Regions from separate parts of the Streptomyces sp. NPDC001381 genome, predicted to be linked through region 2. Evidence: predicted binding sites of a transcription regulator. Region 2 holds the regulator's gene; the other holds the start of a gene.
What was found. Region 2 encodes HspR, which represses chaperone genes until heat shock. Its sites were predicted from a motif close to TTGAGNNNNNNNNNCTCAA; they were not measured.

Region 1: lon (endopeptidase La) is a predicted target of HspR. The motif match lies at 1,403-1,421, and genes of this name have one in related genera.

The regions. Positions count from the first base shown of each region.
Region 1 covers NZ_JBIAWO010000003.1:187,232-201,715, forward strand. Annotated here, with positions in the region: gene lon (endopeptidase La) at 1-1,380, opposite strand, end outside; gene ACFY2L_RS14435 (GNAT family N-acetyltransferase) at 1,558-2,211, shown strand; gene ACFY2L_RS14440 (DUF5954 family protein) at 2,902-3,921, shown strand; gene ACFY2L_RS14445 (sulfatase) at 4,065-5,597, shown strand; gene ACFY2L_RS14450 (rhomboid-like protein) at 5,604-6,401, opposite strand; gene ACFY2L_RS14455 (spermidine synthase) at 6,629-7,339, shown strand; gene ACFY2L_RS14460 (response regulator transcription factor) at 7,462-8,202, shown strand; gene ACFY2L_RS14465 (sensor histidine kinase) at 8,199-9,311, shown strand; gene ACFY2L_RS14470 (multifunctional oxoglutarate decarboxylase/oxoglutarate dehydrogenase thiamine pyrophosphate-binding subunit/dihydrolipoyllysine-residue succinyltransferase subunit) at 9,626-13,408, shown strand; gene ACFY2L_RS14475 (DUF6104 family protein) at 13,497-13,676, shown strand; gene ACFY2L_RS14480 (DUF4097 domain-containing protein) at 13,857-14,484, shown strand, end outside.
Region 2 covers NZ_JBIAWO010000004.1:606,956-621,439, reverse strand. Annotated here, with positions in the region: gene ACFY2L_RS21445 (LuxR C-terminal-related transcriptional regulator) at 1-145, opposite strand, end outside; gene ACFY2L_RS21440 (hypothetical protein) at 436-837, shown strand; gene ACFY2L_RS21435 (substrate-binding domain-containing protein) at 842-1,951, opposite strand; gene ACFY2L_RS21430 (fibronectin type III domain-containing protein) at 2,271-3,974, shown strand; gene ACFY2L_RS21425 (PA14 domain-containing protein) at 4,148-6,124, shown strand; gene ACFY2L_RS21420 (heat shock protein transcriptional repressor HspR) at 6,189-6,635, opposite strand; gene dnaJ (molecular chaperone DnaJ) at 6,641-7,813, opposite strand; gene grpE (nucleotide exchange factor GrpE) at 7,847-8,515, opposite strand; gene dnaK (molecular chaperone DnaK) at 8,512-10,350, opposite strand; gene ACFY2L_RS21400 (MraY family glycosyltransferase) at 10,446-11,687, opposite strand; gene ACFY2L_RS21395 ((Fe-S)-binding protein) at 11,907-14,201, shown strand; gene ACFY2L_RS21390 (Yip1 family protein) at 14,376-14,484, shown strand, end outside.

The sequences.
Region 1 (14,484 bases), on a different contig from region 2:
GGTGTGGTTCTGCGCGGGGTCGAGGACCTCCAGCAGGGCGGCCGCCGGGTCGCCCCGGAAGTCGGAGCCCACCTTGTCGATCTCGTCCAGCAGGACCACCGGGTTCATGGACCCGGCCTCCTTGATGGCGCGGACGATCCGGCCGGGCAGCGCGCCGACGTACGTACGGCGGTGACCGCGGATCTCGGCCTCGTCGCGGACGCCGCCGAGGGCGACGCGGACGAACTTGCGGCCCATGGCGTGCGCGACGGACTCGCCGAGGCTGGTCTTGCCGACGCCGGGCGGGCCGACGAGCGCCAGGACGGCACCGCCGCGCCGGCCGCCGACGACACCGAGGCCACGCTCGCTGCGGCGCTTGCGCACGGCCAGGTACTCGGTGATGCGCTCCTTCACGTCCTCCAGGCCCGCGTGCTCGGCGTCGAGGACGGCCTTGGCGCCCTGGATGTCGTACCGGTCCTCGGTCCGTTCGTTCCACGGCAGTTCGAGGACGGTGTCCAGCCAGGTGCGGATCCATGAGCCCTCGGGCGACTGGTCGCTGGACCGCTCCAGCTTGTCGACCTCCTTGAGGGCGGCCTCGCGGACCTTCCCGGGCAGGTCGGCGGCCTCGACGCGGGCGCGGTAGTCGTCGGACTCCTCGCCCTCCTGCTCGCCGTTGAGCTCGCGCAGTTCCTTGCGGACGGCTTCGAGCTGGCGGCGCAACAGGAACTCGCGCTGCTGCTTGTCGACGCCTTCCTGGACGTCCTTGGCGATGGTCTCGGCGACCTCCTGCTCGGCGAGGTGGTCGCGCAGTTGCTGGGTGGCGAGCTTCAGGCGGGCCACCGGGTCGGTGGTCTCCAGGAGCTCCACCTTCTGCTCGGTGGTGAGGAACGGCGAGTAGCCGGAGTTGTCGGCGAGCGCGGAGACGTCGTCGATGGCCTGGACGCGGTCGACGACCTGCCAGGCGCCGCGCTTGCGCAGCCAGGCGGTGGCGAGCGCCTTGTACTCCTTGACCAGCTCGGCGACGTGACCGGGCAGGGGCTCGGGCACGCTCTGGTCGATCGTCGTGGCCTCGACCCACAGGGCGGCGCCGGGGCCGGTGGTGCCGGCGCCGATCCGCACGCGGCCGCGGCCGCGGATCAGCGCGCCCGGGTCGCCGTCGGCCAGCCGGCCGACCTGCTCGACGGTGCCCAGCACACCCGTGCCCGCGTACGCCCCGTCGATGCGGGGCACGAGGAGCACCTTCGGCTTCCCCGGCTCCGAGCGGGCGGCGGCCTGGGCGGCCTCCACCGCGGCGCGTACGTCGGTGTCGTTGAGGTCCAGCGGAACCACCATGCCGGGGAGCACGACCTCGTCGTCGAGCGGCAGTACGGGCAGGGTGAGCGATGCGGACGTCGATGCCATGATCTCCCCTTCGGCAGTCAAGTTGAGCTTTGCCGACTCAATGCACATGAGCCTTGGAATGTTCCCCGCACCGCCGCCCGTTCGCTGTGGGCGATCACGACGGCCGGGAAGCGTGGGGTCGCTTACGGTCCTCTGTAATAACCGAGATGCTATCCCATCCATTACCAAGAGGTGGAAATGAACCGTTTCGTCGAGGCTTGGGTGGACGGCTGGGTCGTCTCGCGCGGGGCGGCGCCGCCCGTGACCGAGCCGTGGGGCTGGACCGTCGACGTGGGAACGGGAACGCATCACGTCACCCGGCACGTCCTCGGCGCGACGAACGACGCCGTCGAGGAGGCGACCGTGCGGAAGGTGGCCGGGGCCGTGACCGGCGCGGGGGTCTGGATGAAGGTGTTCGCCGACCCCGCGGTCGTCGGCGGCCGGCTGGGGGCGCGCTGGTGGATCGACCCCGAGCCGGGCCACCTGATGACCGCCACGCTGACGGACACCCCGCCGGGCCCTCTCCCGGCCGGCCACCGGCAGCGCACCTGGTCGATCGGTGGCGTGACCCGCACGATGATCGTCGCGCCGGACGGCTCCCTGGCCGCGCGCGGGCAGATCGCACCGACCGGCGCGACGGCGGTCGTCGACCAGATCGAGACGTCCCCCGCCCACCGCCGCCGCGGCCTCGGCACCCTCGTCATGCGCACCCTGCACCGAGCGGCCGTCGCCCAGGGCGCCCGCACCGGCATCCTGGGCGCCACACCGGAGGGACGCACCCTGTACGAGTCCCTGGGCTGGCGGGCGGAGGCCCCTCTGACGAGCGCGCGGTTCATGGGGGCGGAGGACTGAGAGGCGGCGGGCGCAACGGGGGCGGGCGCGGCTCGGGGAGCCGCCGGGGAAGACAGGTGCGGGCAGCCCGGGGCAGGTGAGCGGAGCGGCACCGGACTCCCGGCGCGGGACGGAGGCGGGCCGGGGCGGAACACTCGGTCGCCATCCCGGGCCGGGGCGCGGGTCGGGTGTCCGGGGCCAGGCACTGAAGGGCGGCCGGACGGCCCGAGCGAGCGGCTGGGACGACTCGGGCGAGGAGTGGGGACGCGCGAGCCTGATCTCCCGAGCGAGGATGTCTACGGGCTGGAACACTCGGGGCGACAGCCTCCCGAACAGGCCGACCCCGAAGCAATCGGGGCGGCCACTGCGGGAGCAGGCAGGGTGGGGCACTCGGGGCGGGATGAACGGCCGGGGCACGGGACGGAGGCGTTCCAGGTCCCGGCGTGGCCCGGGAAACCGGGCGGAGCGCCCGGGGCAGCGACAGCCGGTGCAGGCCGGGCGGGGTGCCCGGGGCGGGGTGAGCGGCCGGGGCGCGGGGCGGGGGTGTTCGCGGCCGGTCGGGAGGCGGGTGCGGGGGTGGGGCGCTCGGGGGCGCGTTCGAAGGGGGTTCGGGGCGGTGTGCGCCTGCTTCGCTCCTGGCTTTCCTTTTGGGGGTCTTTCAGTTCCGGCATTCGGGCCGAAGTGGTTGCGCCCCGCGACCACAATGCGCGTATGACCGATGACTGGAAGCGACGACTCGACGCGCTGCACGCGGAGTTGGTGCTCCGGGACGACCCCGTCGCCTGGGTGATGGAGGCGGACGCCGTGGAGGCCACCCGGCGCTACCCGCACATCGCCCTGCGCGGGCCCGTCTTCGGTGTCGCCGTCCGGGACCCCGCGGGCGCCGACCCGCGCTGGCGGGTGCTGAAGCCGGTGGTGGACGGCATGCCCCAGCAGGCCAGGGACGGGCTGAACTCGCACCTGTGGTTCACGGCGAAGGACGGCACCGACGACCCGGCCGCTCGGCGCGCGCTGCTCGCGGCGGTGTCGGTGCTGGAGCACGCCCCGGCCGACGAGGTGGAGGCGCTGGGGGTGCGCTACCGCGTCGTACGCGGGGACGAGTTCGCCCGGACCGGCGACGACGGCCTGGAGCCGCCCCGGCCCACCGATCCGGAGCCCGTGTCCGGGCTGTGGGAGGAGCGGGCCGTCGTCCCGTCCCCGGACGTGGGCTTCGCCCTGGATGCCGGCCGGGACGAGGGCCCGATGGCGGGCGCCCTGCGCCTGGGGCTGCGCGACTTCGTGTACACGGACACCCGCTTCCCCGCCGACGTGCTCGCGGACTCCGCGCGGGCGGTCGCCACGCATCCGGACGTGGTGCGGCTGCCCGTCGGCTTCGCGGTGGCCGAGCGCGGCGACACCGGCTGGACGCCGTGCGGTTCCCTGCACCCGACCCCGCACGACGCGCGCCGCGCGCTCTACGACGGGATGTCCCGGGTCTGGGCGATGCTGTACCGCTACGACGCCCGGAAGAAGGCCCGTTACGCACGCGCCGCCGAGGAGTTCCGGGCGGCCGGCCGGGCCGACGAGGCGAGGGTGGAGGACCGGCTGTTCCGGGTCTGCCGCGTCGAGCGCATGGTCCGTATGGGCCCCGACGGCCCCGAGCCGCCCCGTCCGTCGGACGTCGACGAGTACGGCCCGACGAAGATCCACCCGACCCTGCGCGAGGACGGCACCGTCCGCCACGAAGACTGAACCGCCCGCCGGGCCGCCATACCCTCGCAAGGCCTCCGCCGCATCCCCGCAACAGAATTCACAGGCAACTCACGCACACTGCCAGCCGGTTCACAGTGAGCAAGCCACCCGGAACACGGGCACAACGGGGCCAGGGGGACGACATGAACGACACTTCCGAGACGGGCGACGCGCGCCGGCCGAGGCGCCGCACCCTCGTCGCCGGAGCCACCGCGATCGCGGCCGCGGCGGTCACCGCCACCCTGGATGTACGCGAGAGCCGCTCCGCCGGCGACGTGTCGGCCCGGGCCGCGGCCACCCCCGCCCCGGCCGTGCGCAGAAGCGCGACCCCGGCGCCCTCCCCCTCCCCCACGCCCACCGCCGGCCCGCGCGCCCGTTCCGACCGCCGTCCGAACATCCTCTTCGTCCTCACCGACGACCAGCCCAAGGGCACCGACTGGGCGCTGCGGCAGACCCTCGACTGGCTGGGCCGCGACGGCGTCACCTTCGAGCGCGCGCACGCCAACACCCCGCTGTGCGCGCCGTCCAGGGCGTCGATCATGTCCGGGCGGTACGCCCACCACCACGGGGTCCTCGACACCCGCCACCCCGCCCACCTGGACCAGCACACCACCGTCCAGCGTCAGTTGCGGGAGGCCGGCTACCGCACCGGTCTGTTCGGCAAGTACCTCAACTACTGGCGTCCCGCCGACGACCCGCCCCACTTCGACGAGTGGCTCCTCCAGGAACCGGTCGCCTACACCGACGGCCACTACAACGACGGCGGCACCGTCCGGACCATCCCCGGGTACGACACCACCGTCATCAAGGACCGCGCCCTCGCCTTCATCGAGAAGTCCCGTACGGACGAACGCCCCTGGTTCGCGTACGTCGCCCCGCGCGCGGCGCACGAGGTGAACGTCCCGGACAGGAAGTACGCCCACACGCGCGTGCCCGCCTGGGACGGACGCCCCTCGGTCTTCGAGACCGCCCGGGCCGACAAGGCCGACAAGCCCCCGTTCCTGCGCGCCGCGCACCACTCCTTCGACGAGGGCAGGGCCCTGCGCGCCCGCCAGATGCGCACCCTGCTCTCCGTGGACGACGCGATGCGCGACTTCCGCGACAAGCTGCGTGAGCTGGGACAGCTGGAGAACACGCTGGTGCTGTTCACGAGCGACCACGGCCTGTGCTGGGGCGACCACGGCTGGCTGCGCAAGTCGGTGCCGTACCGGCCGAGCCTGGAGGTGCCGTTCCTGATGTCGTGGCCGGCCGGCGGCCTGGCCGGGGGCGGCACGGACGACCGCCTCACCTGCCACGTCGACATCGCGCCCACCTTCCTGGCCGCGGCCGGCGTCACCCCCGACACCCCGCACGACGGCCACTCCCTCCTCGACCCCCGCAACGACCGTCACCACGTCCTCGCCGAGTGGTGGTGGAACCGGCAGGACAAGGTGCCGATCCACAGCTGGGCCTCGTGGGTGGGCAAGAGCGAGCAGTACACCGAGTACCACCGGGGCCGCCTGGACGCCGACGGCCGCCCGCGGGGTTCCGGCGAGGTCCTCTTCCGCGAGTACTACGACCTGCGCGCGGATCCGTACCAGCTGGCCAACCTGCTGCACGGGGCGACCGCGGCGCAGGAGCGGCGGTGGGGGATCCCCGGGCTGGCCCGGGAGCTCGCGGCGGCGCGAGGGGTCTGACGGCCGTCAGGCGGCTGCGGCTGCGCCGCGGCCGGTCGCCTCGCGCCGCCACCGCCGCACCCACGGCCACGTCCCCACCCCTGTCACCAGGGCGATCAGATGGCCCCAGTTGGTCAGGGGGTCGCTGAAGGCGATCAGGTCCTGGAGCAGCATGCCGCCGAACGCGGCGAGCAGCGGCCACCGCAGCCAGGGCGGCAGCAGCCCGGCCAGGGCGCCCACGCTCGCGGCGACGCCGAAGCTGATGCCGTAGTCGAGGCGGTGCAGCGAGCTGTCGGGCAGATGGCCGACCAGGACGGCCAGGCCGACGGGGGCCTCGGTCGCGAGGGTGGCCAGGACGTGGCCGAGCAGGAAGACGACGGCCGTCCGGGCACCGCCGACACGTCGTTCCAGCGCGCTGAGGACGACCAGGAAACCGAGCGTGAAGGGGGAGGCGAAACCGCCGGCCACCCACAGCGCGCTGGCCACCAGCACCGGGACCGGGGCGCGCAGCAGATGGGCCACGTCGGTGCTGGAGCCCTGGTGGAGGGCGTGCACGAGGGCGGGGTCGGCGTGGGCGGTGACGTAGGAGGTGACGGCGAGGACGGCGGCGTAGGACAGGGTGAAGGGGACGGGGACGCGGGGGAGCCGGTGCCGGAGGCCCGGGCGCGGGTCAGCGGGCGCCCCGGCGGGAGGGCCGGTGGGCACATCGGCGGGGGCGGCGATGGGCGGCTCGGCCGGTCGCGGTGCGCGCTGGCCGGGGATGCCGTCCAGGAGTCCGCGGGCACCGGGAAGGGGCGGGCTCGTACGGGCCACCGTGGGTTCCACTGTGAGGCGCTCCTTCCGTTTCACCCCACCCTTCGTGCCCGGCCCGCGCCGTGTCTGTGACCGGCGCCACGTGGCAGCCGATTCACAGGAAGCTCTGAGACTTCCCGAGGTTCCACGACGTTCAGCGCACAGGAGTTCGTCAGCGTCACACCCGCCCCTCACCCCCGTCCGACCGGCCGTCCGCGGAATGCGTCAACGAACCGTCAGGGGAGTGCCAGGATGGGCCGATGTCCACCTCGTACGACATCAACGACCTGCCCGAAGTGCTCGACCGTCGCGAGGGGCCGCACGGCGAGATCGTGTTACGCCGGCACGGCGAGCTGCTCCAGATCATCGCCAACGGCTGCTTCCTGATGGACACCTCCGACGGCCGCTCGGAGCGGCTGCTCGTGGACGCCGCGCTGGCCGCGCTGGGGAAGGAGGACGACGTCCGTCCGGCACCCGCCCTGCTGCTCGGCGGCCTGGGTGTCGGGTTCTCGCTCGCACACGCCGCCGCCGACCCGCGCTGGGGATCGGTCACCGTCGTGGAGCGCGAGCGGGCCGTCGTCGACTGGCACCGGGACGGCCCGTTGTCCGCCGTGTCCGCGCGGGCTTTCGCCGATCCGCGCACGAAGATCGTGGAAGCGGACCTGCTGGATTACGTCAATGAGACATCCGACACGTTCGACGCGGTGTGCCTGGACATCGACAACGGGCCCGGCTGGACCGTCACCGAGGGCAACGACAGCCTGTACTCCCCGGCCGGACTCGCGGGCTGTGCAAGGGTGTTGACACCCGGTGGCGTCCTGGCCGTCTGGTCCGCGCAGCCCTCTCCGGAATTCGAGGGAACCTTGGGGAATGCCGGGTTCCAACAGGTGCGTACCGAAGAGATCCCCGTTGCCCGAGGCGTGCCGGACGTCGTCCACCTCGCCGTCCGCCCCGCCGTCGGACCTGGATAGCAATGGCGAGGTGACTCCGGGTACGTTGCATGCCTGACGCCGATCATTTACGCGTCAACCGCAGTCATGCGCAGACAAGGGATCACCCCACTGATTCCGGAAAGCACACTCAGGGGCGGGCGATGGAGCAGACACACACCTCGCACAACGGCACGACGACGGCGACCCCGGGCGCGCAGCGACGCGTTCTGGTGGTCGAGGACGACCCGACCATCGTCGACGCCATCGCGGCCCGCCTGCGCGCCGAGGGATTCCTCGTGCAAACGGCGGGCGACGGTCCGGCGGCCGTCGACACCGCCGAGGCCTGGCAGCCCGATCTGCTGATCCTCGACATCATGCTGCCCGGCTTCGACGGTCTGGAGGTCTGCCGCCGCGTGCAGGCCGCCCGTCCGGTGCCGGTGCTCATGCTCACCGCGCGCGACGACGAGACCGACATGCTGGTCGGGCTCGGCGTGGGCGCCGACGACTACATGACCAAGCCGTTCTCGATGCGGGAGCTCGCGGCACGCGTGCACGTGCTGCTGCGCCGGGTGGAGCGGGCCGCGATCGCGGCCACCACGCCGCGCAGCGGGATCCTGCGCCTGGGCGAGCTGGAGATCGACCACGCGCAGCGCCGGGTGCGGGTGCGCTCGGAGGACGTGCACCTCACGCCCACCGAGTTCGACCTGCTGGTCTGCCTGGCGAACACGCCGCGCGCGGTGCTCTCCCGCGAGCAGCTCCTCGCCGAGGTCTGGGACTGGGCGGACGCCTCCGGCACCCGCACGGTCGACAGCCACATCAAGGCGCTGCGCCGGAAGATCGGCGCCGAGCGGATCCGCACGGTGCACGGCGTGGGCTACGCGCTGGAGACCCCGACGGCATGAGCGGCGCGGACGGACCGAGAAGCCCCGGCTCCGGACAGGGGGAGCCCTGGGGCGGCGTACGCCCGTTCTCGATCAAGACCAAGCTGGGTGCGCTCGTCGTCATCTCGGTGCTGATCACCACGGGTCTTTCGATGATCGCGGTGCACACCAAGACGGAGCTGCGCTTCATCACGGTCTTCTCGATGATCGCCACACTGCTGATCACGCAGTTCGTGGCCCATTCGCTCACCGCGCCGCTGGACGAGATGAACGCGGTCGCCCGTTCCATCTCGCACGGCGACTACACCCGCCGGGTGCTCGAGAACCGTCGTGACGAGCTGGGCGACCTGGCCCAGACGATCAACGTCATGGCGGACGAGCTGGAGGCGCAGGACCGTCAGCGCAAGGAGCTGGTGGCGAACGTCTCGCACGAGCTGCGCACGCCCATCGCGGGCCTGCGTGCCGTCCTGGAGAACGTGGTCGACGGCATCGCCGAGGCCGACCCCGAGACGATGCGTACGGCGCTGAAGCAGACGGAGCGGCTCGGGCGGCTGGTGGAGACGCTGCTGGACCTGTCCCGCCTCGACAACGGCGTCGTTCCGCTGCGCAAACGCCGTTTCGAGGTGTGGCCGTACCTGTCGGGCGTGCTGAAGGAGGCCAACATGGTCGCCTCGGCGCGCGCGACGATGGGCTCGGGCGGCGCTCACACGCGTACGGACGTCCATCTGCATCTGGACGTCACCCCGCCGGAGCTGACCGCGCACGCGGACCCGGAGCGCATCCACCAGGTCGTGGCGAACCTGATCGACAACGCGGTCAAGCACAGTCCGCCGCACGGCCGGGTGACGGTCAAGGCGCGGCGCGGCGCGCTGCCGGAGTCGCTGGAGCTGGAGGTCCTGGACGAGGGCCCCGGCATTCCGCGTTCGGAGTGGCACCGCGTGTTCGAGCGGTTCAACCGCGGAGCGGTCCGCCGGCCGCACGGTCCGGGCAGCGACGGCGGTACGGGTCTGGGCCTGGCGATCGCCCGCTGGGCGGTGGATCTGCACGGCGGCCGGATCGGAGTGGCCGAATCCGAGCGGGGTTGCCGGATTCTTGTCACTCTTCCGGGAGAGTCATCTCTGCCAAGTTGACGTAAAGTGCGAACCGGAGCCACAAGATCCACCAGGTGTCCGCGCTGCCGGACACGTGTGATCAGGCACGGGACCGGTGCAGGTCGGCACGGGTTCGCACGGGTCCGCACGCCAGGCGTGCGCGACCTGCGTCAACGCACCCTTTTTCAGAGCGCAACCGCGCTTGTTTCCCGCCATTTCCACCCCCGAAACACGCATTCCGATGTGACTTACGCGACGATGGACCGGCCCGACCTGACCTTCACGGTCTTGGAGGCGTAGCCTTTATTCCCGCTGTCCATCACCTTGTGAAGCGGAAGAGGGCGGTTGCCGCCGTGTCGCCACAGTCCCCCAGTAACTCGAGCATCTCGACCGACGCAGACCAAGCGGGCAAGAACCCCGCAGCCGCGTTCGGTCCGAACGAGTGGCTCGTCGACGAGATCTATCAGCAGTACCTCCAGGACCCGAATTCCGTAGACCGTGCCTGGTGGGACTTCTTCGCCGACTACAAGCCGGGGGCGGCCACTCCCTCGGCTCCGGCGGGTACTGCGGCCGCGGGGGCCGCAGGGACCACCACCACGAGCCCGGCGCCCGCCGCCCCGGCCGCCTCCGTACCGGCCCCGGCCCCGGCCGCCGCCCCGAAGGCCGCCGCGCCCGCCCCGGCCGCTCCCGCTCCGGCGAAGGCCGCCCCGGCCCCCGCGAAGCCGGCCGCCGCCGCGAAGGCCGCGCCCGCCGCCGCGGCCCCCGAGGGCCCGGAGCTGATCACGCTGCGCGGTCCCGCCGCCGCGGTCGCCAAGAACATGAACGCCTCCCTGGAGCTGCCGACCGCCACCTCGGTCCGCGCGGTCCCGGTGAAGCTGCTGTTCGACAACCGCATCGTCATCAACAACCACCTCAAGCGGGCCCGGGGCGGGAAGATCTCCTTCACGCACCTGATCGGCTTCGCGATGGTGCAGGCCATCAAGGCCATGCCGTCGATGAACTGGCACTACGCGGAGAAGGACGGGAAGCCCACCCTCGTCAAGCCGCCGCACGTCAACTTCGGCCTGGCCATCGACCTGGTGAAGCCCAACGGCGACCGCCAGCTCGTCGTCGCCGGCATCAAGAAGGCCGAGACGCTGAACTTCTTCGAGTTCTGGCAGGCCTACGAGGACATCGTCCGCCGCGCCCGCGACGGCAAGCTGACGATGGACGACTTCACCGGTGTCACGGTCTCCCTGACCAACCCCGGCGGTCTGGGCACCGTCCACTCCGTGCCGCGCCTGATGCCCGGCCAGTCGGTGATCATGGGCGTCGGCTCCATGGACTACCCGGCGGAGTTCCAGGGCACCAGCCAGGACACCCTGAACAAGCTCGGCATCTCGAAGGTCATGACGCTCACGTCGACCTACGACCACCGGGTCATCCAGGGCGCCGCCTCCGGCGAGTTCCTGCGGATCGTCGCGAACCTCCTCCTCGGCGAGCAGGGCTTCTACGACGACATCTTCGAGGCGCTGCGCATCCCCTACGAGCCGGTCCGCTGGCTCAAGGACATCGACGCCAGCCACGACGACGACGTCACCAAGGCCGCCCGGGTCTTCGAGCTGATCCACTCCTACCGGGTCCGCGGCCACGTCATGGCCGACACCGACCCGCTGGAGTACCGCCAGCGCAAGCACCCCGACCTGGACATCACCGAGCACGGCCTCACCCTGTGGGACCTGGAGCGCGAGTTCGCCGTCGGCGGCTTCGCCGGCAAGTCCCTGATGAAGCTGCGCGACATCCTCGGCGTGCTGCGCGACTCGTACTGCCGCACCACCGGCGTCGAGTTCATGCACATCCAGGACCCCAAGCAGCGCAAGTGGATCCAGGACCGCATCGAGCGCCCGCACACCAAGCCGGAGCGTGAGGAGCAGCTGCGCATCCTGCGCCGGCTGAACGCCGCGGAGGCCTTCGAGACCTTCCTGCAGACGAAGTACGTCGGCCAGAAGCGCTTCTCCCTGGAGGGCGGCGAGTCCGTCATCCCGCTGCTGGACGCGGTGCTGGACAGCGCGGCCGAGTCCCGCCTGGACGAGGTCGTCATCGGCATGGCCCACCGCGGCCGCCTGAACGTCCTGGCGAACATCGTCGGCAAGTCGTACGCGCAGATCTTCCGCGAGTTCGAGGGCAACCTCGACCCGAAGTCGATGCACGGCTCCGGCGACGTGAAGTACCACCTGGGCGCCGAGGGCACCTTCACCGGCCTGGACGGCGAGCAGATCAAGGTCAGCCTGGTCGCGAACCCCTCGCACCTGGAGGCCGTGGACCCGGTCCTGGAGGGCGTCGCGCGCGCCAAGCAGGACATCATCAACAAGGGCGGCACGGACTTCACCGTCCTGCCGGTGGCCCTGCACGGCGACGCGGCCTTCGCGGGCCAGGGCGTGGTGGCCGAGACCCTGAACATGTCGCAGCTGCGCGGCTACCGCACCGGCGGCACGGTCCACATCGTCATCAACAACCAGGTCGGCTTCACCGCGGCCCCCGAGTCCTCGCGCTCGTCGATGTACGCGACGGACGTGGCGAGGATGATCGAGGCCCCGATCTTCCACGTGAACGGCGACGACCCGGAGGCCGTGGTCCGCGTGGCGCGGCTGGCCTTCGAGTTCCGCCAGGCGTTCAACAAGGACGTGGTGATCGACCTCATCTGCTACCGCCGCCGCGGTCACAACGAGTCGGACAACCCGGCCTTCACCCAGCCGCTGATGTACGACCTGATCGACAAGAAGCGCTCGGTGCGCAAGCTGTACACCGAGTCCCTGATCGGTCGCGGCGACATCACCCTGGAAGAGGCCGAGCAGGCGCTGCAGGACTACCAGGGCCAGCTGGAGAAGGTCTTCACGGAGGTCCGCGAGGCCACCGCGCAGCCCGTCGGCGGCGACGTCCAGGAGCCGCAGGACGGCTTCCCGGTCGCCGTCGCGACCGCGGTCTCCACGGAGGTCGTGAAGCGCATCGCCGAGTCCCAGGTCAACATCCCCGACCACATCACCGTCCACCCGCGTCTGCTGCCGCAGCTGCAGCGCCGGGCGGCGATGGTCGAGGACGGCACGATCGACTGGGGCATGGGCGAGACCCTCGCCGTCGGCTCGCTGCTCCTGGAGGGCGTCCCGGTCCGTCTGGCGGGCCAGGACTCCCAGCGCGGTACGTTCGGCCAGCGCCACGCGGTGATCATCGACCGTGAGACGGGCGAGGACTTCACCCCGCTGCTGTACCTCTCCGAGGACCAGTCCCGGCTGAACGTCTACAACTCGCTGCTCTCCGAGTACGCGGCGATGGGCTTCGAGTACGGCTACTCGCTGGCCCGCCCGGACGCGCTGGTGATGTGGGAGGCGCAGTTCGGCGACTTCGTCAACGGCGCGCAGACGGTCGTGGACGAGTTCATCTCGTCCGCGGAGCAGAAGTGGGGCCAGACGAGCGGCGTAGTGCTGCTCCTCCCGCACGGCTACGAGGGCCAGGGACCGGACCACTCGTCCGCCCGCCCGGAGCGGTTCCTGCAGATCTGCGCCCAGAACAACATGACGGTCGCGATGCCGACCCTCCCGTCGAACTACTTCCACCTCCTGCGGTGGCAGGTGCACAACCCGCACCACAAGCCGCTGGTCGTCTTCACGCCGAAGTCGATGCTGCGTCTGAAGGCCGCGGCCTCGAAGGCGGAGGAGTTCACCACGGGCCAGTTCCGCCCGGTCATCGGCGACGCGTCGATCACGGACCCGGCCGCCGTCAAGAAGGTCGTCTTCTGCGCCGGCAAGGTCTACTACGACCTGGACGCCGAGCGTCAGAAGCGCGGTGACACGGAGACGGCGATCATCCGCCTCGAGCGGCTGTACCCGCTGCCGGGTGCCGAGGTCCAGGCCGAGGTCAACAAGTACCCGAACGCCGAGAAGTACCTGTGGGTCCAGGAGGAGCCGGCCAACCAGGGTGCCTGGCCGTTCATCGCCCTGAACCTGATCGACCACCTGGACCTGGCGGTCGGCGCCGACGTCCCGCACGGCGAGCGCCTGCGCCGCATCTCGCGGCCGCACAGCTCGTCCCCGGCCGTCGGCTCGGCCAAGCGCCACCAGGCGGAGCAGGAGCAGCTGGTGCGCGAGGTGTTCGAGGCGTAACCGCTCTCGCGCACAGCCGTACGCGGCCGGGCCGCACCCTCTTTCCGGGGGTGCGGCCCGGCCGTTTCCGCGCACTTATCCTTGAGCCATGTACTTCACGGACCGTGGCATCGAAGAGCTGGAGAAGCGGCGCGGCGAGGAGGAGGTCACCTTCGAGTGGCTCGCCGAGCAGCTGCGGACCTTCGTCGACCTGAACCCGGACTTCGAGGTGCCGGTGGAGCGGCTGGCGACGTGGCTGGCGCGGCTGGACGACGAGGACGACGAGTAGAGCCGCGGACGGCGGTTCGCGCGTCGGGGCGCCTTCGGGCGCCCCTTTTTCATGCCCGCGTGCGTCACCCCGGGGAGGGCCGGTCACCGTATCGGGTGCCTTGACTTTCCCTCGCCGCGATATATCGTGAATCGAGGAAGACGCGATATGGCGTGTCGTGTCGTGGAGGAGGTCCGCACCATGTCCGAATGGTCCGTCGCCGAGCCGGGGAAGCTCACCTTCGACGAGCCCGTCAGCGACCTGCAGGTCCGCATCGTCGGCGGCACGGTCAACGTCGTGGGCACGGACGAGGGCCCCGCCCGGCTGGAGGTGTCCCGCATAGACGGACCACCCCTCGCGGTGAGCCATCGCGACGGCACGCTGACGGTGGCGTACGAGGACCTCCCCTGGAAGGGCTTCCTCAAGTGGCTCGACCGCAAGGGGTGGCGGCGCAACGCCGTGGTCTCGCTGGCGGTGCCGGCGGGCACCCGCGTGGAGGTGGGCGTGGTGAGCGCCGGCGCGGTGGTCTCCGGGATCGACGGCCGCGCCGAGGTCAGGAGCGTGAGCGGGGAGACGGCGCTGGTGGGCCTGGCGGGCCCGGTCCGCGCGGACACCGTCTCGGGGAGCGTGGAGGCCCAGGCGCTCACCGGTGACCTGCGGTTCAACTCCGTGTCCGGGGACCTGACCGTGGTCGAGGCGGGGTCCTCCGTGAAGGCCGACGCGGTGAGCGGGTCGATGATCGTCGACCTGGATCCGACGAGCCGTCCGACCGACATCAGCCTGGCCAGCGTCTCCGGCGAGATCGCGATCCGGCTGCCCCATCCGGCGG
Region 2 (14,484 bases):
GGGCCAGCTCCAGCAGGCACGGAACCGGCTCGGCGTCACGGCGCGGCACACGCCCCCGCCGTACGGCCCGGGAATACACGCGATCCCCGGCCTCGCACAGTCGGTCAGCACCGTGAGGATGCTCCTCCGTCCCGTGCCCGGCCATCGCCCATCCCACCCCCGCTTGACGCCCCTCTTGTCGCCGCTCCGCAGCGCAACTATGCGCGGGTCGGACCGGCTCCGCAACACGGCTCCCCCGGCCAGGGCAGCGGAAAACCACTCATATAACCGGGTTTCTCCCGGCCTCCGCCCCCCGCACTGCAACAAGCTGATGGTGGTGCGCGTGCGAAGAGGCAGGCATGGTTGATTCCACTTCCCCCCGGGTGCTCCGCACCCGGGACGGTCCGGCCGGGCGACGGGGGAGTTCGGCCGGACCCGGGAACTCACCCGAAGGGCGTGTGCGCTCCCGGAAACCGCCGGGACGCCTTCGCGGGCGAGGAGCGGCCCTGGCCGATGGACCTCGTGCCCACGATCCTCGACGCCGTCGAGTGGGAGCTCGTACAACGCGGCGTCGCGCAGAGAGTCAGGGCCCTGGAGGCCTGCCTCGTGCTGAGGGCGAGGAAGGCCGCGGAGGGCCTGGACCCGCACGAGACGGCGGTGGCCGGCTCCTCCCTGGTCGCCGACCGGGTGTCCTGCCTGCCCGGCGCCACCGGCGTGAACACCCCGGCCACCGAGACCAGGGAGCGGGGCGCCGGGGTCTGCCAGGACATCGGCCACGTCACCCCGCACAAGGGCGTCTACCGGGGCGTGGCCGGCGGCCCGCCGGAGGTGACGGCCGAGTTCACCCGGGTGGCGTGAGGGTCTACTTCAGGCCGATGGTGTTGCAGGCCTGCTTGTAGGCGGCGGTGCAGATGTCGGACACCTTGTAGATGCCGTCCGCGACGACGGTCTTCTTGATGTTGCTCCGGGTCAGCGCGACCACGGTCACCAGCTTGGCCGGGATGTCCTTGTTCGTGGGGCTGTCGATCTTGTCGCGGGTGAGGGCCTCGAACTGCAGCTCGCGGCCCTGGACCTTGGCGACGGCGGCCTCCGCGGCGGCCTCTGCCTCGCCCGCGTACGGCTTGTAGACGGTCATGTACTGCTCGCCGCTGACGATCCGCTGCACGGCCGCCAGCTCGGCGTCCTGGCCGGTGATGGGGGGCAGGTCGCTGTCGCTGACGCCCGCGGCCTCGAAGGCCTTGATGATGCCGCCGGCCATGGCGTCGTTGGCGGAGTAGACGGCGGCGATGTTGCTCTTGCCGATCTTCTGGATCGCCTGGGTCATGTGGGCCTGGGCGATCTCCGGCTTCCAGCCGTCGGTGTCGTAGGTCGCGGCGATCGTCACCCGGCCGCTGAGCTCGTTCATCGCCCCCTGCTTGAACTGGGCGGCGTTCGGGTCGGTGGGCGAGCCGTTGATCATGACGATTTCGTCGGCGGTGTCGGCGGTGCCGAGCGCCTCGGTGATGGAACGGCCCTGCACCTCGCCGACGAGTTCGTTGTCGAAGGAGACGTAGGCGTCGATCGGTCCCTCGGCGAGACGGTCGTAGGCGATGACCGGGATGCCCGCCTCCTTGGCCTTCTTCACCATGGACGCGATCTTGTGGGAGTCCACCGCGTCGAGCAGGATGCAGTCGACCTTCTGGTCGATCATCTTCTGCATCTGGGTGTTCTGCTTCGTCACGCTGTTCTCGGCGTTGGCGTACTCGGTCTTGCCCTTGCCGTTCGTCAGGGAGGCGACCTTCGCCTTGATGATCGGGTAGTCGAACTCCGCGTACCGGGTGTTCGTCGCCTCCGGCATCAGCACACCGATGGTGATGTCGTCGGTCCGGGTCGGTGTCGCGTCGCTGCTGCCCTCCGAGGCCCCCAGCATCCCGCATCCCGCGAGCGAGAGGGACATCGTGGAGGCGACCACGGCTATGGCGATACGACGCATGGAGGGGCTCACTTCAGGTGCGTTCGGTGCGATCCGGACATGGGTGCTTCATGCTGACCCAGGTGTCTGAAAAGACAACGCGGCGGCGGCCGCCCCAGTCAAGCAAAACTACTTAACGAAGTAGCAACATCACCCTCCGCTCAGCGGGTGAAGACGCATGGAGACGGAGCGAAGAGGGTACGGAACACTCTTTACGGGCTCTCCTCAAAGCCGGCGTCACGAACGGGCAAAGAGCCCTACAACCACCACCGGTCCTCGCGAGTCGTGATCACGACGGGCTTTTGTCGAACGCGTCCGCCCTTCCCGACCAGAGGATCGAATGAAGCCAGCCAGACTCGCGACGGTCGTCGTGCTCGCCACGACCGGCGGTCTCCTCACCGCCGCCACCGCCGCGCCCGCCTCGGCCGCGACGAACTGCACCTCCCCGGTGTACAAGCGTCAATTCTTCGCGAACACCACCTTTTCGGGCACCCCGAAGAAGACGGACTGCGACGCGACGATCAGCGAGAGCTGGGGCACGAAGGCCCCCGCCTCCGGTCTGCCCACGAACGCCTTCGGCGTCCGCTGGACGGTGACACGGGACTTCGGCTCCGGCGGCCCCTTCACCTTCGCGGTGTCGGCCCAGGACGGCGTCCGCGTCTACCTCGACGACGTCCGCAGGATCGACGTCTGGAAGAACGTCTCCTCGACCGTCTCCAGGACCCTCGACCTCACGATCCCCAAGGGCAGTCACACCCTCCGCGTGGACTACGTGAACTGGACCGGCGGCGCCAACGTCAAGTTCACCTACGCGCCCCGCACCTCGGCGACGGTCGACAGGACCGGACCGCTCACGCCGACGGGCCTCGCGGTCGCCTACGACCCCACGACCGGTCAGGCCAGGCTCGGCTGGGCGAAGAACAAGGAGATGGACCTCGCCGGCTACCGGGTCTACCGGCGCCCCGCCGACGGCTCCACCTGGACCCGGCTGGTCTCCACCGCCTCCACCGCGTACACCGACACCACGCTCCCGGTGAACGGCGCGGCCTACCTCTACGAACTGCGCGCCTACGACACGGCCGGGAACGAGTCGGCGGGCACCGCCGCCAGGACCGTCACCACGGTCGACCGGACCGCGCCCGCCGCGCCCGTCCAGCGTCCCACCGCGAGCGAACCGGAAGGGCTCCGGGTCGCCTGGGGCGAGGTCGCGGGGGCCACGTCGTACCGCGTGTACCGGGCGGCGAGCCCGAGCGGCGCCTACACCCGGATCGGCACCACCGACCGAACCTCGTACCTGGACTCCACCGCCGTGCAGGGCACCAGCCACTACTACCGCGTCACCGCACTGGACGCGGCGGGCAACGAGTCCGCGCAGTCCGGCGCCGTGGTCGGCACGCTCCGGGACGTCACCCCGCCGTCCGCCGTCACCGGGGTGACGGTCACTCCCACCGCGTACGGCTTCGAGGTGCGCTGGGACCCCAACCCGACCGCGGACCTGGAGAGTTACACCGTCCGCCGCGGTGTGCTCTGGGGCGACGAGGGGGACGAACAGGTCTGCTCCCTGTACCCGGGCTACTCCGTGCCCGCCGGCACCACCTCCTACGCCTACACCACCCTCCCCGACGGCGAGGAGACCTGCTTCATCGTCGACGCCCTCGACCACGCCACGAACTCGTCGTTCGCATCGACCGGCGAGGCACAGATCGTCGTCGCCACCGAGCTCGACATGACGCCCGGCGTGGCCACGCCCGAGGGGTCGCCGCTGGGGCTCACGGCCGAGGCGGCCGAGGGCGACGAGGGCAACCGGCTGACCTGGCACGGGCTCGCCGACTCGGCTCCGGAACAGGCCGGCGGCTACCGCGTCCACCGCTGGAACCCGCAGACCTCCGCCTACGAGACGATCGCCGAGCTCCCCAGCGGGGCCCTGGAGTACTTCGACACCGGCGTGCCGCGCGGGACCACCTCCTTCTACTGGGTCACGGCGGTGGCCGAGGACGGTTCCGAGTCCCTGCCGGCGGACGACTGGACGGTCACCGCGCCGTAGCGGACGGCGGCGGGCCCCTCAGCCCCCGCCGGGCCCGTCAGCCCCCGCCCCGGCCGGTCGTTCAGCGGCGGCCCGCTGATTCACAGGAAGACCCGCACAAACCCGCGCCGCCCCCACCGGTCGTGATCGTCGTCAGACCTTTCCCGGCCGACGACATCACGACCGAGGAGCTCATGATCCCCACCAGACGCACCACCGCGGCCGCCGCGACCGCGGTGGTGCTCGCCTCCGTCGGCGGCCTGCTCACAGCCGTCGCCGTGCCCGCCTCCGCCGCCACCACCTGCACCTCCCCCGGGTACAAGCGGCAGCTCTTCGCGAACACCACGTTCAAGGGCACCCCGAAGAAGACCGACTGCGACAGCGCGATCGACCAGAGCTGGAGCGGCGCCCCCGCCTCCGGCCTCCCGAAGGACGGCTTCGGCGTCCGCTGGACCGTCACCCGCGACTTCGGCTCCGGCGGCCCCTTCACCCTCACCGCCTCCGGCACGGACGGCGTCCGTGTCCACCTGGACGGCATCCGGAAGATCAACCTGTGGTCCGACACGACGGGTTCACGCTCGAAGAGCCTGAACGTGACGATGCCCGGGGGCAGGCACACCCTGCGCGTCGACTACGTCAACTGGACCGGCGCCGCCAAGGTGAAGGTCGGCTACGCCCCCCGCACCGACGCGACCGTGGACAAGGTCGAGCCGCTCGCCCCGGCCGGCTTCGCCGCCACCTACACCGACGCCACCCAGCAGGCGAAACTGAGCTGGCGGAAGAACGCCGAGATGGACCTGGCGAGATACCGGGTCTACCGGCGGGTGGCCGGCACGACCGGCTGGCAGATCCTGAGCAGCCCGGGGACCACCGTCACCTCGTACACGGACACTCCGCCCGCCACCGGGGAGACGTACGAGTACCTGCTCCGGGCGTTCGACAAGGCCGGCAACCACTCGGCCGACACCGCGACCGCCTCCGTGACCAGCCTCGCCGTCACCACGCCGACCGGCTTCACCGTGACCGGCACGGACACCGGGATCGCCGTGGGCTGGGACGCGGTGCCCGGGGCGGTCAGCTACCGGGTGGCCCGCTACTCCGGCGACCCCGGCAAGAGCTGGCAGACCACCGCCACCTCGTTGAACGACACCGGGGTGACCCGCTCCACCAGGAACACGTACCACGTCGCCGCGGTCGACGCGAGCGGCCGGGTCACCGCCTACACCGCGGCGAGGACCGCCCGCCGTCTGGTGGCCGCCCCCACGATCGGCCAGGCGTTCCCGCGGGCCAGCGCGGTCACCGTGACCTGGGACGCCGACTGGAAGTCCGGCGGCTCCTACACGGGCTTCCGCGTCTACCGCGCCGAGGGCACGAGCACCGACTGGACCGAGGTGACCGACCGGTGCGGGTGGTACGAGCGCGAACTCGCCGACGGCAGCGACCAGTTGCTGTGCACCGACTGGTCGGCGGTCGCCCGCACCGCCTATCGGTACACGGTCAGCGGCTTCGACAGCAGCGGCGACGAAGGCCTGCGCAGCGGCGAGGTGACGGCCACCGCCGGCACCGACGGTCAGGCGCCCGCGGCTCCGGCGACCGTGACCGCCGCCGCCGAGGACTGGGGCACCACCGTGAGCTGGTCGCAGGTGGCCGACGCCGACCTGTACCGGTACACCGTGTGGCGCGGCACGACCGTCGACGGCGCCTGCACGGACACCGAGAAGCTCGGCTACACGGCCGTGACCGCGACCACTTACCAGGACGTCGACGTCGCGGACGGTGAGAACCTCTGCTACGTCGTCCGGCCGGTCGACTTCGCCGAGAACGTCGGCGCCGGCACCACGGCCGACGTCACGGAGCACGATCTGCGGCCCACGGTGGAGACCCCCGCAGGGGCCACGCACGCCGCCTCCGCGCCGCTCTCCAGCTCCGGCAGTGTGCAGGTGAGCGGCTGGTCGCCCGCGGGCACGGAGGAGTACGAGCGGTTCCGAGCCGCCCGCTGGAACCCGCTGACCGCCACCTTCGACGCCCTTCCGGACTCGGACCACGAGCCGCTCCACGACGAGAACGCCCCGACCGGAACATCCCTGTGGTACCAGGTCGTCGGGGTGCGCGAGGACGGCACGACCTCCCTGCCGGTCCTGGTGAGCGTGGCCGTACCGCCGTCCTCCTGACGGTACGACGAGGGGCCCGGGGGATCAGGTGATCCTCCGGGCCCCTTCACGCGTGTGCCGTCGGTCAGTCCTTCGGCTTCTTCGGCCGCCACACCACCAGCGCGCTGGTCTGCTGGACCTCCTGGTACGGGACCAGGTCCCGGCGGTAGGAGGCGTGGACCGCCGCCTCGCGCTGCTGCATCGCCGCCGCCGCGCCCTCCAGGGCGTCCTGGAGCTCCGCGACCCTGGACTGGAGGGCGGCGACCTGGTTCTCCAGTTCGATGATGCGCTTGATGCCGGCCAGGTTGATGCCCTCGTCCTGCGACAACTGCTGGACGGTGCGCAGCAGTTCGATGTCGCGGGCCGAGTAGCGGCGGCCCCGGCCGGCGGTGCGGTCGGGGGAGACCAGGCCCAGGCGGTCGTACTGGCGCAGCGTCTGCGGATGCAGGCCGGAGAGCTGGGCCGCCACCGAGATGACGTAGACCGGGGTCTCCTCGGTCAGCTCATACGGATTACGCCGACGGCCGTCCATCACTCTCAAGCTCCCTTCGCGGCCTCGAACAGCTCAGCCCGCGGGTCCTCGCCCGCGGTCGCCTCGCGATACGCCTCGAGCGCGTCACGAGCCTTCCCCGTCACGTCCTTCGGGACACTCACCTCGACGGTGACCAGCAGGTCGCCGCGGGTGCCGTCCTTGCGGACCGCGCCCTTGCCCCGCGCCCGCATGGTGCGGCCGTTGGGGGTGCCGGGCGGCAGCTTCAGGGTCAGGGACGGGCCCCCGAGGGTGGGGACCCTGATCTCGCCGCCCAGGGCCGCCTCGGCGAACGTCACGGGCACCGTCACCGTCAGGTTGTCGTCCTTGCGGCCGAAGACCGGGTGGCTCCCGACGTGGACGACGACGTAGAGGTCGCCCGCGGGGCCGCCGCGCTCGCCCGGGGCGCCCTTGCCGCGCAGCCGGATGCGCTGCCCGTCCGTCACCCCGGCGGGGATGCGGACCTGCATGGTCCTGGACGACTTGGCGCGGCCGCTGCCCTTGCACTCCAGGCAGGGGTGCTCGGCGATCAGTCCGCGTCCCTTGCAGTCCGGGCAGGGGTCGGTGAGGGAGAAGCCTCCGCCCGAACCCCGCGCGACCTGGCCGGTGCCGACACAGGTCGGGCACACGCGCGGCGTGCCGTTCTTGTCGCCGGTGCCGGAGCACGCCTTGCACGGGGACTGCGAGGACATGCGCAGCGGGACCGTCGCGCCCTCGATCGCCTCCGTGAAGGTCAGGGTGACCTCGGTGTCGATGTCCTGGCCGCGCCGGGGCTGGGTACGGGAGGTACCCGTGCCGCCGCGGTTGAACAGGCCCCCGAAGACGTCCCCGATGCCGCCGCCGAAGCCGCCCGGGCTTCCGCCCTGGGCGCCGCCGCCGAAGAGGTCGCCCAGGTCGAAGTTGAAGGAGCCGCCGGCGCCCGGCCCGGGGCGGAAGCCGCCGTTGCCGAAGAGGGCGCGTGCTTCGTCGTACTCCTTGCGCTTCTTGGGGTCGCCGAGGACGTCGTTCGCCTCGGAGATCTCCTTGAAGCGCTCCTCCGCCTTGGCGTTGCCCTTGTTGGCGTCCGGGTGGAACTCGCGGGCGAGCTTCCGGTACGCCTTCTTGATCTCGGCCTCGGTGGCGTCCTTGGGGACGCCGAGGACCTTGTAGAAGTCCTTCTCGATGAAGTCCTTGGTGCTCATCCTCGACGTCCCTCCTCTCTCATCGGTTCAAGCTCAGCCCTCGTCCGGGCCACCGCTCTCCTTGTCGTCCGCCGTCTCGGCCGGGGCCGCGTCCGAGGACTCGGCCTTCACCGTCTGGGCCCCGGGCTGGGGCTCGGCGACGGCCACCCGCGCGGGGCGGATGGTGCGCTCGCCGATCCGGTACCCGGGCTGCAGAATCGCCACGCACGTCGTCTCGGTGACGTCGGGCGCGTACGAGTGCATCAGGGCCTCGTGGATCGTCGGGTCGAAGGGCTCGCCCTCCTTGCCGAACTGCTGCAGACCCATCTTGGCCGCCACGGTCTCCAGCGACTCGGCGACGGACTTGAAGCCGCCGACGAGCTCGCCGTGCTCGCGGGCGCGGCCGATGTCGTCGAGCACGGGCAGGAGTTCGGTCAGGAGGTTCGCGATGGCGATCTCCTTGACCGCGATCCGGTCGCGCTCGACCCGGCGGCGGTAGTTCTGGTACTCGGCCTGGAGGCGCTGGAGATCCGCGGTGCGCTCGCCGAGGGCGGTGCGCACCTGGTCCAGCTGGGCCACCAGACCCGCTGTCTGGTTCGCGTCCCCGGCCGGGGCCGCCCCCTCCCCCGAGGAGGGGGAGGCGGCCTTCGGCTCGGCGTCGTCAGGGGTGGCGCCGGAGGGGACGTCGGGCTTCTCCTCGAAGCCCGGGGTCTCCTCCGTCACGCGGCACCGTCCTTGCGCTCGTCGTCCACGATCTCGGCGTCCACGACGTCGTCGTCGGCCTTCGGGGCGTCACCCGCGCCGCCGGCGGTGGCCTGCGCGGACTGGGCGTCGGCGTACATGGCCTGGCCGAGCTTCTGCGAGACGGCCGCGACCTTCTCGGTGGCGGTACGGATCTCGGCGGTGTCCTCGCCCTTGAGCTTCTCCTTCAGCTCGGCGACGGCGGACTCGACCTCGGTCTTGATCTCGCCGGGGACCTTGTCCTCGTTGTCCTTGAGGAACTTCTCGGTCTGGTAGACGAGCTGCTCGCCCTGGTTGCGGGCCTCGGCGGCCTCGCGGCGGCGGTGGTCCTCGTCCGCGTACTGCTCGGCCTCCTGGCGCATGCGGTCGACCTCGTCCTTCGGCAGCGAGGAGCCGCCGGTGACGGTCATCTTCTGCTCCTTGCCCGTGCCGAGGTCCTTCGCGGTCACGTGCATGATGCCGTTGGCGTCGATGTCGAAGGAGACCTCGATCTGCGGGACGCCACGCGGGGCCGGCGGCAGACCGGTCAGCTCGAACATGCCGAGCTTCTTGTTGTACGCCGCGATCTCGCGCTCGCCCTGGTAGACCTGGATCTGCACCGACGGCTGGTTGTCCTCGGCCGTCGTGAAGATCTCGGACCGCTTGGTCGGGATCGTGGTGTTGCGCTCGATGAGCTTGGTCATGATGCCGCCCTTGGTCTCGATGCCGAGGGACAGCGGGGTCACGTCGAGGAGCAGGACGTCCTTGACCTCACCCTTGAGGACACCGGCCTGGAGCGAGGCGCCGATGGCGACGACCTCGTCCGGGTTCACACCCTTGTTGGCGTCCTTGCCGCCGGTCAGCTCCTTGACGAGCTCGGCGACGGCGGGCATACGGGTCGAACCGCCGACGAGAACGACGTGGTCGATCTCGGAGAGGTTGATGCCGGCGTCCTTGATGACGTTGTGGAACGGCGTCTTGCAGCGCTCCAGAAGGTCCGCGGTCAGCTGCTGGAACTGGGCGCGGGTGAGCTTCTCGTCCAGGTGCAGCGGGCCCTCGGCGGACGCCGTGATGTACGGCAGGTTGATCGAGGTCTCGGTGGACGAGGACAGCTCGATCTTCGCCTTCTCGGCGGCCTCGCGCAGGCGCTGGAGCGCCATCTTGTCCTTGGAGAGGTCCACGCCGTGGCCGGCCTGGAACTGCTTCACCAGGTAGTCGACGACGCGCTGGTCCCAGTCGTCACCACCGAGGTGGTTGTCACCGTTGGTGGCCTTCACCTCGACGACGCCGTCACCGATCTCCAGCAGGGACACGTCGAAGGTGCCGCCACCGAGGTCGAAGACGAGGATCGTCTGGTCGTCCTTGTCGAGGCCGTAGGCGAGCGCGGCCGCGGTGGGCTCGTTGACGATGCGAAGGACGTTCAGACCGGCGATCTCGCCGGCCTCCTTCGTCGCCTGGCGCTCGGAGTCGTTGAAGTAGGCGGGGACGGTGATGACCGCGTCGGTCACCTTCTCGCCCAGGTAGGCCTCGGCGTCCCGCTTCAGCTTCTGCAGGATGAACGCGGAGATCTGCTGCGGGTTGAAGTCCTTCCCGTCCAGCCCGATCTTCCAGTCGGTGCCCATGTGGCGCTTGACGGAACGGATGGTCCGGTCCACGTTCGTGACCGCCTGGCGCTTGGCGACCTCGCCGACCAGCACCTCGCCGTTCTTGGCGAAGGCGACGACGGACGGCGTGGTCCTGGCACCCTCGGCGTTGGTGATGACGGTGGGCTCGCCGCCCTCCAGAACGCTGACGACGGAGTTAGTCGTGCCCAGGTCGATGCCGACCGCACGTGCCATGGTGATCTTCCTCCAGCTGACTTGAGTGGAACGGACTCAAGTGTGCACGAGCCCCGCCGCTGGGTCAACAGACCTGAGCCAGGGGGACTCAACTCTTATCCGTTCCTTACACGCAAGGAGCCGTTGACCTGGGAAGACGCATCCCGGCCGACTGGACGATCACCCGATTCAGGGGGCCCGTCCTCGGACTCGGGTTGACGCCGGGGGCCGTACACCGCCGCCCCGCCGGCCACCTGGCGGCCACCCTGCCGACGACCGGGGCGGGCGTCCGGACGGGCATCGGGACGGGCGTCGGGACGGCCGGCCGGACGGGCGTCGCGGCGGCCGGCACGCGCGGGTGCGGCACCGTGCGCGGCACGCGCGCGTGGCGGGCCGTACACCGGCACCCGCAGCAGTCCGAGGACGACGACCAGCACCGCGCCCGCCGCCCACCATCCCGCCTGCGCGCCCACCCGGCCGGCCTGGGCGAGCGTCCCGACGAGTACCCCGGAGAAGGCGGCCACACCGGCCAGCACCGCCACCCCCTGCGGGGTGAGCCCGAGCCGTCGCAGCCGGTGCGCGAGGTGGTCGGGGCCGCCGCGCAGCAGCGGCCGCCCGGCCAGTCGCCGCGCCACGGCGACGAGGACGGCGTCGGCGACCACCACCGCCGTGAGGGCGAACAGGACGCCCGCCCCCTCGGCCGCGTCGCTGCCCGCGCGCACGGTGACCGCGACGGCGGCCAGCAGGAAACCGGCGAAGAGCGAGCCGCACGCGCCGAGCGCGACGCGCGCGGGGGGCCAGTTGTGCATCAGGAAGCCGGTCAGCGCGGCGGCGAGGACGCTCAGCAGCACGGCCGGCCCGTCCATCACCTCCACGGCGGCACACCCGGCCGCCCCGAACGCCGTGACGACACCGACCGTGCCCGCCACCCCGTCCGCGTGGTCGAGGGACCGGAACGCCAGCGCCACGAAGGTGATCCACCCGACGGCGGCCACCCCGGCCACCGCCCCGGTGTCCCCGTACGGCACGACGAAGGCGGCCGCCACCGCGGTACCGAGGACCAGCAGCCGGGAGGTGAGCCGCCACAGGTCCGCCACCAGCCCGAGCCCCGCGACGGCGCCCGCCGCGACGAGCAGCGTGCCGGCGTCCTCGCCGAGCGGGGCGATGCCCCACCAGTTCCCGGCGACCGCGACGAGGCAGGTGACGAGGACGACGGCGAGCCCCCCGGACAGCGGCACCCGCCGCTGTCGCTGCCGCCGTTCGACCAGCCCCAGACGCAGGGCGGGCACCCGCAGCAGGGCGGCGAGAACGGCGGTGAGGAGAAGGGCGGTGGCGGCGGAGGCGATCCCGTAGAGCACGGATATAAATTAGTCACAAATGTACCAATTTGGTACGAATAACACGGTCAGACTCTGAGGTGACCCTCAGCGATCCAGATCACCCCGCCGCCCGCTACAGTGCGGCGCAGGATAGGGGTAGTCTCAGACGGACTGCATAAGTTACCGCTTAGTAATCTCGGGAAGCCGTTTCCCGAAGTCGTTTCCCGAAGACCCCTCGCAGGCCCGAGGAGCCCCCTCATGCAACTCGCCGCGATCATCGTGTCGCTGGTCCTGACCGTGGTCGGCGTTGCGCTGCTCGCACGCGCCATCGGTCAGTTCGTCCGCTACTTCAAACTGGGCCAGCCGGTCCCGGCCGGCGCCCGGACGGACAACCCCTACGCGCGCAGCGTGACCCTGGTACGGGAGTTCCTCGGCCACACGCGGATGAACCGCTGGGGCATCGTGGGCTTCGCCCACTGGTTCGTCGCCGTCGGCTTCCTCACCCTGCCGCCGACCCTGGCACAGGCCTTCGGGCAGCTCTTCGAGGCCGACTGGACGCTGCCGGTCATCGGCGGCTTCCTGCCGTTCGAGCTGTACATCGAGTTCATCGGCGTGATGACGATCCTCGGCATCGCCGTGCTCATCGTGATCCGGCTGCTGAGCCTGCCGTCACGCGCGGGCCGCAAGTCCCGCTTCGCCGGCTCCAAGGCGGGCCAGGCGTACTTCGTCGAGTACGTCATCCTCACCATCGGCCTCGCGATCTACGTCCTGCGCGGCCTCGAGGGCGCGATCCACCACGTGGAGCACTACGAGGCCGCGTACTTCGCCTCGTACCCCCTGGTCCTGGCGTTCAAGGGACTGAGCGTCGGCGCGCTGCAGAACCTGATCTACCTGACCGCGATGGTGAAGATCAGCACCTCGTTCATCTGGATGATCGTGGTCTCGCTCAACACCAACATGGGCGTGGCCTGGCACCGCTTCCTGGCGTTCCCGAACATCTGGTTCAAGCGCAACGCGGACGGCGCCACCGCCCTGGGCGGCCTGCAGCCGATGACCTCCGGCGGCAAGCCGATCGACTTCACCGACCCCGGTGACGACGACGTCTTCGGCGTCTCCCAGGTCGAGCAGTTCTCCTGGAAGGGCCTGCTGGACTTCTCCACCTGCACCGAGTGCGGCCGCTGCCAGTCGCAGTGCCCCGCCTGGAACACCGGCAAGCCGCTCTCCCCCAAGCTGCTGATCATGTCCCTGCGGGACCACGCCCACGCCAAGGCGCCCTACCTGCTCGCGGGCGGCGGCAAGACCATGGAGGGCGAGGAGAAGGCGTCCGAGGAGCAGCTCAAGGACGTCCCGGCGGCGGCGCTGGCCGAGGCCGAGCGGCCGCTGATCGGCACCGCCGAGGAGAACGGCGTCATCGACCCCGACGTCCTGTGGTCCTGCACCACCTGCGGCGCCTGCGTCGAGCAGTGCCCGGTGGACATCGAGCACATCGACCACATCGTCGACATGCGCCGCTACCAGGTGATGATCGAGAGCGCCTTCCCCTCCGAGGCGGGCACGATGCTCAAGAACCTGGAGAAGAAGGGCAACCCCTGGGGCCTGGCGAAGAAGCAGCGCCTGGAGTGGCTCAAGGAGGTCGACTTCGAGGTCCCGGTCGTCGGCAAGGACATCGAGGACCTCACCGAGGTCGAGTACCTCTACTGGGTCGGCTGCGCCGGCGCCCTGGAGGACCGCGCCAAGAAGACCACCAAGGCCTTCGCGGAACTCCTCCACATGGCGGGCGTCAAGTTCGCGATCATGGGCGGCGACGAGAAGTGCACCGGTGACTCCGCCCGCCGCCTCGGCAACGAGCCCCTGTTCCAGGAGCTCGGCATGGAGAACGTGGCCGCGCTGAACATGGCGTTCGGCGAGTCCCTCAACGAGGAGGGAGAGGTCGACGAGTCGACGAGGAAGCCGAAGTCGGCCAAGAAGATCGTCGCCACCTGCCCGCACTGCCTCAACACCCTCGGCAACGAGTACCCGCAGCTCGGCGGCGACTACGAGGTCATCCACCACACCCAGCTGCTCCAGCACCTCGTCGACGAGGGCAAGCTGATCCCGGTGACCCCGGTCGAGGGCATCATCACGTACCACGACCCCTGTTACCTGGGCCGCCACAACAAGATCTACACGCCCCCGCGCGAGATCATCGCCAACGTCCCCGGTCTGCGGAACGAGGAGATGCACCGCCACAAGGAGCGCGGCTTCTGCTGCGGCGCCGGCGGCGCGCGGATGTGGATGGAGGAGCGGATCGGCAAGCGGATCAACAACGAGCGTGTCGACGAAGCCCTTTCGCTCAACCCCGACATCGTGTCGACGGCCTGCCCCTTCTGCCTCGTCATGCTGACCGACTCGGTCAACGGCAAGAAGAACGAGGGCAAGGCCAAGGAGTCCATCCAGGTCGTGGACGTCGCCCAGCTGCTGCTGGAGTCGGTCAAGACGCCGGTCACCGACGACGAGCCCCCCGCGGGCGCGGCGGAGACGGAGAGCGAGCCGGAGCCCGCGCCGGTGAAGTAACCCCGGCCGCGTGCAACGCCGTTCGGCGCCCCCAGGTCCACCCGGACCCGGGGGCGCCGTCGTCTCCGCCCGAGACCACCGGCGGCCACGGCCCGGCCGGCGCCGTTCCCTGAGGGCCCCTCAGACCGACACCCTGACGCATCACCGACACGACCCCATGACATCCCTTAGGGGATGTCACAGGTCGGCCGCAAAGCCGGGCCGCGGAGCCGCGGCCCGGCACGTCATCCGCCGAGACCAGGTACGTTCGAAGACGTGGCTGGATTCAGGATCGGACGCGGCG